DNA from 2 places in the Xanthobacter sp. AM11 genome. Region 1 is predicted to be linked to the other one. Evidence: predicted binding sites of a transcription regulator. Region 1 holds the regulator's gene; the other holds the start of a gene.

Region 1 (4,720 bases):
AACGCCCCGGAACTCAACCTCCCAAGTGAGGCTCAGATGACTTCAGCCGTCGATCCCACCTTCAACATCGCCTCGTCCGTGGCCGCGAAGCCGGATGCGGTGCAGGCTCCGTCCAAGATCAAGGTGGACAACCTCCAGTTCTATTACGGCACCAACCACGCGCTCCGGAACATCAATTTCGATATTCCGGAGAAGCGGGTCACCGCCATGATCGGCCCGTCGGGCTGCGGCAAGTCCACGCTGCTGCGCGTGTTCAACCGCATGTACGACCTCTACCCGGGCCAGCGCGCGGAAGGCGCGGTGCTGTTCGACGGCGTGAACATCGTCGGCAAGGAGCTGGACCCCACCATCGTGCGCACGCGCATCGGCATGGTGTTTCAGAAGCCCACCCCCTTCCCCATGACCATCTATGACAACATCGCCTTCGGCGTGAAGCTGCACGAGCGGCTTTCCAAGGCGCAGATGGACGAGCGGGTGGAATGGTGCCTGCGCAAGGCCGCCATCTGGGACGAGACCAAGGACCGCCTGCACACCTCCGCCCTCGGCATGTCCGGCGGCCAGCAGCAGCGCCTGTGCATCGCCCGCACCATCGCGGTGAAGCCGGAAGTGATCCTGCTGGACGAGCCCACCTCGGCCCTCGATCCCATCTCCACCTCGAAGATCGAAGACCTGATCGACGAGCTGAAGCAGGAATTCACCATCGTCATCGTGACCCACAACATGCAGCAGGCAGCACGCTGCGCCGACATCACCGCCTTCTTCTATCTGGGCGAGCTGATCGAAGTGGCCCCCTCGGACGTGATCTTCACCAATCCGAAGGAGATCAAGACCCGCGATTACATCACCGGCCGCTTCGGCTGAGCCCTGGAAGGATCCTGAGATGCCGGAGCATACCGTATCGTCCTTCGATGTGGAGCTGAAGGAAATCGGCCGCAAGGTGGTCGAAATGGGCGGCCAGGCCGAGCGCCTGGTCAGCGACTCGGTGACCGCCCTCATCCGCCGCGACGGCGCCCTTGCCCAGAAGGTGGTCCTTCTGGACGCCACCGTGGACCAGGCGCAGCGCGACATCGAGGAGCGCGCCATCCTCGTCATCGCCAAGCGCCAGCCGGTGGCCAACGACCTGCGCGAGATCGTGGCCGCCATCCGCGTGGCCAACGATTTGGAGCGCATCGGCGACCTCGCCAAGAATGTCGGCAAGCGGGTCATCGCCATCGAGGGCGAATACCACCCCCACAAGCTGGTGCGCGGCGTGGAGCATATCGCCGAGCTGGTGCTCGAGCAGATGAAGGAAGTGCTGGACGCCTATGCCGCCCGCAACGAGGCGAAGGCGCTGGAAGTGTGGGGGCGCGACGGCGCCATCGACACCATGTACACGTCCCTGTTCCGCGAGCTCCTCACCTACATGATGGAGGACCCGCGCAACATCTCCGTGTGCACGCACCTGCTGTTCTGTGCCAAGAACATCGAACGCATCGGCGACCACGCGACCAACATTGCGGAGATCGTCTATTACATGGTCACGGGTCAGGTGTTGCCGGAGAGCCGCCCCAAGGCGGATGCCTCCAGCGAGACCACCCTGGCATTTCCTGGGCGTACCGTTCAGGGCTGAGGCCCTGGCGGACAGCAGGCGAAAGCGGGTGAGGGACTGTGCCGGCGCGTATTCTGATCGTCGAGGATGAGGAGCCGCTCACCCTTCTGCTCCGTTACAATCTGGAGTCGGAAGGCTACGGCGTCGAAAGCGTCGGCCGCGGGGACGAGGCCGAGACCCGGTTGCGCGAAAGCGTGCCGGATCTCGTGATCCTCGACTGGATGCTGCCGGGCCTTTCAGGCATCGAGCTGTGCCGGCGCCTGCGCACACGCCCGGAGACCGAGCGCCTGCCGGTCATCATGCTCACCGCCCGTGGCGAGGAGACGGAGCGGGTGCGCGGTCTCGCCACCGGCGCGGACGATTATGTGGTGAAGCCCTTCTCCGTGCCCGAGCTGCTCGCCCGGGTGCGGGCCCTGCTGCGTCGGGCCAAGCCGGAGCATGTGGCCACCCTGCTGCGGGCCGGCGACATCGAGCTGGACCGCGAGACCCACCGCGTGCACCGCGCCGGCCGCGAGGTGCATCTGGGTCCCACCGAATTCCGCCTCCTGGAATTCCTCATGCAGAGCCCTGGCCGCGTCTTCTCCCGGGAACAGCTGCTGGACGGCGTGTGGGGCCAGGACGTCTATATCGACGAGCGCACCGTGGATGTGCATGTGGGCCGCCTGCGCAAGGCCATCAATCGCGGCCGCCAGTCCGATCCCATCCGCACCGTGCGCGGTGCCGGCTATTCCTTCAACGAGATGTTCGCCCGCGCCCATTGAGCGGGCGCGCCCGGGCGGCGTCGCCCGGTGGCGGGCTCCGGCGCGGCCGATCAGCCCGAGCGGCCGGCGAGGATGCCCAGCGCCTGCCGCGCCGCCCGCTCTCCGGCCACCCAGGCGCCGCCCACTGTTCCCCAGAGGGTTTCGTGGGCATGTTCGCCGGCGAACAGAAGCCGGCCACTCACCACCTCCGTGAACGCCCGGCGCATGTTGCCGAACCCCGGCAAAGCGCAGGAGAAGGCGCCCAGCGCGAACGGCTCCCGGGTCCAGCGAGTGGCGTGCACCCGGCCGATCCGGGCCGCCATGTCCGCCCCGAACTCGCGGGTCAGCGCTTCCTTGAGGAAGGCGGTTGCCGCCTCGGCCGGCGCTTCGGCAAGGCCTGCCGCCGTGTCGCCTGCCACTTCGAGCATATGCAGGTCGCCGCCGCCGATGCGCGCCCGCAGGGCATAGGCGTTGGTTCCCTCCAGCTTGAAATAGATCATTTCGTCCGGCGAAAGCCCGAGCGGGTTGCGCGGCAGCTGGAAGGCGATGTGATCATAGGCGCCGAGGGTGATCTTCTCGATGGCCGTGCGGTAGCGCTGGGGCAGGCCGGGGAGCACGCGCAGCTTGCCGGCCGCCAGCAGGCTCGGCGGCACGGCGAGGATGACCACCCGGCCCAGCACGGTGCCCCGGTTGGTCTGCACCGCCACCAGCCGTCCGCCCAGATCCACCGAGCGGGCCACCGTCTCCAGCCGGACGGTGAGGGGCCGGGCCAGCCGGGTCACCAGCGTTCCCACGCCCTGCCGGCACACCTCCTCGCCGTCGCGCTCCTCCGCCCGGGAGGCATCCACAGTGGACACCTGGCCGAGCCCCTTGGCGCAGGCGAGCGGACCCACCACGAAGCGCGCGCTCGCCGACCATGGTCCAAGATCCGGCAGCACCCGGGAGGCGGGCAGGTCCCGTCCCGCATCCCCGGCGGCGCCGATGGCCCGCTCCGCCCGGCGGACGGTGGCGATGAAGTCCTCATAGTCGCTGTCGCTGGCCTCTCGCCCGCTTTGATAGAGCCTGCCGCCCTGGGGCGCCCGATGAATGTCGAGCCCATCGGCCCGCCCGAACGCCGCCATGGGCCGCGCCGCCGGCAGGTAAAGGCGCGTGGCGCCCATGTCGAATGGAACGCCAAACACCGCGGTGTCGGTGACCGTGCGCCCGCCCACATGGGCGGAGGCTTCAAGCAGGGCATAGCTGCGCCCGGCCTCCGCCACCCGCCGCGCCGCGGAGATGCCCGCCGTTCCGGCGCCGATGATGATGACGTCGGCCTCGCTCTGCTGCCCCAGCGCAGCGGCGGCGCCGAAGGGCAGGGTGGCGAGGGCCGCGCCGCGCGCGAGCAGGCGGCGGCGGGTGAGGGGGGTATGGCGCGGGTCGGTCACGGGGGAACGGTAGTGCGGGATCGGCTCCGGCTCAATCGTCCGGGCCATGAATCCGCCCGTGCTGCACCGGGCCTGCGCCGCCGGCCGCCGTTCAGCTTCGCCGGTCCGCCACGAACCGGGCCGCCTGCGCCAGCAGGGCGCCGCGCGTGCCGAAGGGGGTGAGGGCGGCGGCGGCATCGTCCACCAGGCTCGCCAGGAGGGCCCGCGCGGCGTCGAGGCCCAGGCGGGACACCAGGGTCGCCTTGCCCGCCGCGGCGTCCTTCCCCACCTTCTTGCCCACCTCCTCGGCGGTGCCCTCCACGTCGAGGATGTCGTCGGCGATCTGGAAAGCGGCACCCAGCGCCCGGCCATAGGCGAAAAGCGCGGCCCGCGCCTGCGCGTCCGCGCCGCCGAGGATGGCGCCGGCCTCCACCGAAACGCTGAGCAGGGCGCCGGTCTTCATGGCCTGCAGGTCGCGGATGGCGGCCTCCCCCAGGGCCAGCGGGGCGCCGCCCGAAAACCGCCCTTCGGCGGCGAGGTCCAGCATCTGCCCGCCCACCATGCCGCCGATGCCCGCCGCGCGGGCCAGGGCCCGCACCAGGGCGATGCGCGCCGCCGGGTCCGCATGGGCATCGCTGCCGGCCAGGAGATCGAAGGCGAGGGTCAATAGCCCGTCCCCGGCCAGGATGGCGGTGGCCTCGTCGAACGCCTTGTGCACGGTGGGCCGGCCGCGGCGCAGGTCGTCATCGTCCATGGCCGGCAGGTCGTCATGGATCAGCGAATAGCAATGGATGCATTCAACGGCGGCGGCGGCCGTCACCGCGGCCTCGGGGGCGACGGCAAACAGCGCCGCGCTCTCCAGTACCAGGAAGGGCCGCAGCCGCTTGCCGCCGCCCAGGGCGCCGTGGCGCATGGCGGCCATGAGCCGTTCCGGCCGCAGCCGCTCGCCGGGGAGGGGGGCATCGGCGAGGGCGAGGGCGAGGCGGGCC
Region 2 (4,720 bases), 3.2 Mb from region 1:
CTTCTCACCGATGCGCACGCTCGCCTCATCGTGGGAGATGGGCGCGCGCCAGCGGCCCTGCACGCTGTCGAATTCCAGCAGGTGGGCGCAGGCTTCGGCACCACCCTTGATCTCGTTGAGATGCACGATGTCGAGCCGGTTGCCGCCGCGCGGGTCGTTGTCCGGGCGCTGCGCCGCCCCCATGGCTGCGCGCAGCGACAGCCGTCCGATGCGGCCGAGGCCGTTGATCCCTACTCTCATGGCACCGTCATTCCTTGTGATCTTCGAAAAGGGGGGCGGCCTCGGCGCGATGGCTTCAGGCCCGCGGAGGTCCGGCGGCGGCTCCCCACCTCACGCGGCCCGCCCGAAAAGCGTGAGGTCCGTTGCACCTTCCATCTTCCCGATCTCGCCGATGCGTTCTTTCAGCGAAGCAAGGTCAAGCTGCTCGAACGGCAGGTTGACGAAGGCGGAGATACGCCCGGCGAGCCGGCGATAGGTGGCAAGGAAGGCCGCCTTCTGCTCCGCCTCGGTTCCCTTCACCGCCAGGGGGTCCGGCAGGCCCCAATGGGCCTGGAGCGGATGACCGGGGAAAGCGGGGCAGATTTCGCCCGCCGCAGCGTCGCAGGTGGTGATGACGAAATCCATCCGTGGCGCGTCCGGCCCTGCGAAGCTGTCCCAGCTCTTGGAGGCGAGGGGCCCCGTGTCGTAGCCGAGCGCGGCCATCAGATCGAGCGCCAGGGGGTGCGGCTTGCGCTTCGGCCGGCTGCCGGCCGAATAGGCCCGAAAGCGGCCGCGCCCCTCGCGGTTCAGCAGCGCCTCGGCGATGAGCGAGCGCGCCGAGTTGGCCGAGCAGACCAGCAGTACGTTGTAGACGCGATCATTCGCGGCTGCGGGCCGAAGCTGGGGAAAGGCGAGCGCACCGGTGCCGCGCCGCTGCGACACGGCAAAGCCCATATCCCCCATCAGCTGGGCGAAGAGCGGACCGGCGAGCGAGAGGGTGACGGCATAGAGGATGGAGCGGCCTTCCCGCCGTGCCGAGACGAGGCCGGCGCGCTCCAGCACGGCGAGATGGGTGGACATGGTGTTGTGCGGCACCGCCAGCAGACGGGCGATGTCGCCGGCCGGCAGTCCGTAGGGCACATAGCGCAGCAGAAGCCGGAAGGTCTCCAGGCGCGTGACCTGCGACAGCGCATCGAAGATCCGCGTGGCCTCGTCTGCGTTCAGCTTCGTCTCGTTCATCTCGCCTCGCTGTCGCAATCTTTCCCCCGGACATTCCGCCCGGGCGCTCAGGAGCCGCCCTTGAAGGTCTTCGCCCAATAGTCCTTCACCTGCTGGACCAGCGCCGGCGGCAGGGGAACATAGCCCAGCTGGGACGCATATTTCTCGCCCTCGCCAAGGGCGAAGCGCCAGAACTCGAAGGCCGCGCTGCTGTTGGCCGGGACCCTGGGCTCCTTGTACATGATGGCGAAGGTGGTGGCGGCGATGGGATAGGCATCCTCGGCGGCGGAATCGTTGATGATCACGAAGAAATCCTTCGCCGCGGTCCAGTCGAAGCTCAAGGCCGCGGCCTGAAACGACGCCGCGCTCGGCGTGATGAACTTGCCGGCGCGGTTCTGCACCAGGCCATAGGCGAGCTTGGCCTGCACCACGTAGGTGAATTCAACATAGCCGATGGCGTTTTTGACGCGCTTGACCTCGGTCGCAACGCCCTCGTTGCCCCGAGCGCCCGTTCCCGTCGGCCAGGCGACCGCGCTGCCCTCCCCGACCTGCTGCTTCCATTCCGGGCTCGCCTTGGCGAGGTAGGACACCCAGTTGAAGGTGGTCCCCGATCCGTCGGAACGGTGCACCACCACGATCTTGGCGTCGGGCAGCTTGATGTCGGGATTGAGGGCCTTGATGGCGGGGTCGGACCAGGTCGCGACCTTGCCAAGATAGATGTCGGCGAGAAGCGCGCCGGTGAAGCGCAGCTGGCCGGGGCCGACGCCCTCCACATTGAACACCGGCACGACGCCGCCGAACACGATGGGGAACTGGCCGAGGCCGTATTTCTCCAGATCTTCCGGCTTCAGCGGCTTGTCGGAGGCGCCGAAATCCACCACGCCGTCCTTGATGCGGTTGACGCCGGCCGACGAGCCGACCGACTGGTATCCCACAAGGGTTCCCGTGCGCTCGCGAAAGCCTTCAGCCCACTTCCAGATGATGGGATAGGCAAAGGTGGAGCCCGCGCCCCGCACCTCGGCCGCATGCGCGGCGGGCGAGAGTGTGGTCAGGGCCGCAAGTGCAACTGCGGCAGTCAAGGCAAGAATGCGGTTCACGGCTGGCCTCCCCCTGTCGCCCTTCGATATGGGGCGAGATTCTGATCATCGCCGCCATAAGCTAAAATGTCGATAGGCGTGGACAGATCGCTATATGCATCACATGACATTGGTATGACGCGCACCTTCCTGAGCATTCCGATACGGCAAGTATTGCTATCGTTATGTCGATACCTATCGAATTAAAATAGCGTAAACGCCCTCCCTCGATCGGGATGTGTCGCCGCCAAATTGTATTAATTATGGAATATCCGGGCCGACTACGAAGAGTAAATGGTCGCGCAGGTCTCCGATGTATCGGATTATTGCCTTGCAAGATGGATTATAGATTTCAGGTGCAGCCATATTGTGGCGCGATGTGGCCGAAATATAGGTCATAAATACATGAATAAAAGCGGCAATCAATTACATTAAAACCTTCTCAACATGACAATTCGATTCAAATATACGATTCTGTCATAAAGTTGTTGTCTAAATTGCTTAGAGTCCGTAAGGCCAGGCGAGCGTCGAGAGCCCTGGCGACATTGTCCAGGGAGACGGCAACCTCATGAAGATCATCACTCTCGCGAGCGCTTTCGCGCTGCTCGCTACCGGCGCAGCCTTCAACGGCGCTGCCGCCCAGGCTCTGGTCAAGGCCGACGGCTCGTCCACGGTGTTTCCCGTGACCGAGGCCATGGCCGAAGAGTTCCAGAAGCAGAACAAGGATATCAAGGTGACTGTCGGCATCGGCGGCACGGGCGGCGGCTTCAAGAAGTTCTGCCGCGGCGAGACCGACATCTCCAACGCCTCGCGGCCGATCACCGCGAGCGAGCAGAAGGCCTGCAAGGAAGCCGGCATCGAATATATCGAGCTGCCCGTGGCGCTCGACGCGCTCACCGTCGTCATCCATCCGTCCAACAGCTGGGCGAGCGAAATGACCGTGGCGGACCTGAAGAAGATCTGGGAGCCTGAGGCCCAGGGCAAGATCACCAATTGGAAGCAGGTGCGCGACAGCTTCCCTGATCGTCCTCTGGTGCTCTACGGCGCGGGCGTCGATTCCGGCACGTATGACTATTTCACTGCCGCCATCGTCGGCAAGGAACACTCGAGCCGCGGCGACTTCACCGCCTCCGAGGACGACAACGTGCTCGTGCAGGGCGTCGCCGGCGATCAGAACGCCCTCGGCTTCTTCGGCCTCGTCTATTACGAGGAGAACCACGGCAAGCTGAAGGCCGTGAAGATCAAGCTCAACGATGCCGCCCCCGCCGTGGAGCCCTCGGTGGAGAACGCCCGCACCGGCAAGTACCAGCCCCTGTCCCGCCCCATCTTCATCTATGTGAACAAGAAGTCGGCGGACACCCGCCCCGAGGTGGCGAAGTTCGTGGAGTTCTACCAGGACCCCAAGAACGCGGTCGAACTGGTCAAGGAAGTGGGCTACGTGCCGCTTCCCGAGGCGGCCCTGAAGGCGTTCCAGGAGCGCTTCAGGAAGCGTGAGATCGGCACCGGCTTCACCGGCTCCAAGGTCGGCGTGTCGGTCGAGGATCTCCTGAAGGAAAAGCTCGTCTACTGAGGTCTGATCCAGAGGGAGGCGCTCCGGCGCCTCCCTCCATCTAGGTGAGGGTTGGTCGTGGTCGCAGCGGTATCTCCAGTCTCAAGAACGGGCCAGCGGGGCCTGACGGTCTCTCCGGCCTTCCTGGCCCGCCGCCGGGTGGTGGACCGCACCATGCGGGTCGTCCTCTTCCTCAGCGCCGCCGTATCGGTTCTCGTGACGGGGGGCATCGTCTACGTTCTCTTGTCCGAAAGCGTGAAATTCTTCGCCCAGGTGTCGATCATCGACTTCCTGACCGACACGCAATGGACGCCGGTGTTCCAGGACAAGCACTTCGGCATCATGACCCTGGTGTCCGGCACCTTGATGAGTTCGCTCATTGCGCTTCTCGTGGCCATCCCGGCGGGGACCGTGCTCGCCATCTACCTGTCGGAATTCGCCCGGCCGCAGGTGCGCGAGGCCATCAAGCCGTTCCTTGAGCTGATCGCCGGCGTGCCCACCGTGGCCTTCGGCTATTTCGCGCTCCTGTTCCTCACGCCCATCTTCCAGATCTTCATTCCGGGGCTCGCCAGCTTCAACCTGCTCGTGCCCGGCATCGTCATGGGCATCATGATCCTGCCCTACATCGTTTCCGTAAGCGAGGACGCCATGCGCGCCGTTCCTGCGGAGCTGAGGGAGGGCGCCTACGCGCTCGGCTTCACGCGGCTCCAGACGGCGACGCGGGTGGTGATCCCCGGTGCCTTCTCCGGGGTAACGGCGGCCTACATCCTCGGCATGTCGCGGGCGGTGGGCGAGACCATGGTGGTGGCCATCGCCGCCGGCCAGCAGGCCAAGCTCGCCCTCAACCCGCTGGAGGGCGCCGCCACCATCACCGCTTACATCGTCCAGATCAGCCTCG

Evidence for each region. Region 1 encodes PhoB, which activates phosphate uptake and scavenging genes when phosphate is short. Its sites were predicted from a motif close to TGTCATNNANCTGTCAT; they were not measured.
Region 2: pstS (phosphate ABC transporter substrate-binding protein PstS) is a predicted target of PhoB. The motif match lies at 2,398-2,414, and genes of this name have one in related genera.

What each region holds. Positions count from the first base shown of each region.
Region 1 covers NZ_JBLAOA010000001.1:1,343,812-1,348,531, forward strand. Annotated here, with positions in the region: gene pstB (phosphate ABC transporter ATP-binding protein PstB) at 37-861, shown strand; gene phoU (phosphate signaling complex protein PhoU) at 881-1,609, shown strand; gene phoB (phosphate regulon transcriptional regulator PhoB) at 1,648-2,349, shown strand; gene ACI7BZ_RS06325 (flavin monoamine oxidase family protein) at 2,400-3,800, opposite strand; gene ACI7BZ_RS06330 (polyprenyl synthetase family protein) at 3,844-4,720, opposite strand, start outside.
Region 2 covers NZ_JBLAOA010000001.1:4,524,740-4,529,459, forward strand. Annotated here, with positions in the region: gene ACI7BZ_RS20745 (ArsJ-associated glyceraldehyde-3-phosphate dehydrogenase) at 1-240, opposite strand, end outside; gene ACI7BZ_RS20750 (metalloregulator ArsR/SmtB family transcription factor) at 331-1,218, opposite strand; gene pstS (phosphate ABC transporter substrate-binding protein PstS) at 1,266-2,294, opposite strand; gene ACI7BZ_RS20760 (PstS family phosphate ABC transporter substrate-binding protein) at 2,842-3,843, shown strand; gene pstC (phosphate ABC transporter permease subunit PstC) at 3,997-4,720, shown strand, end outside.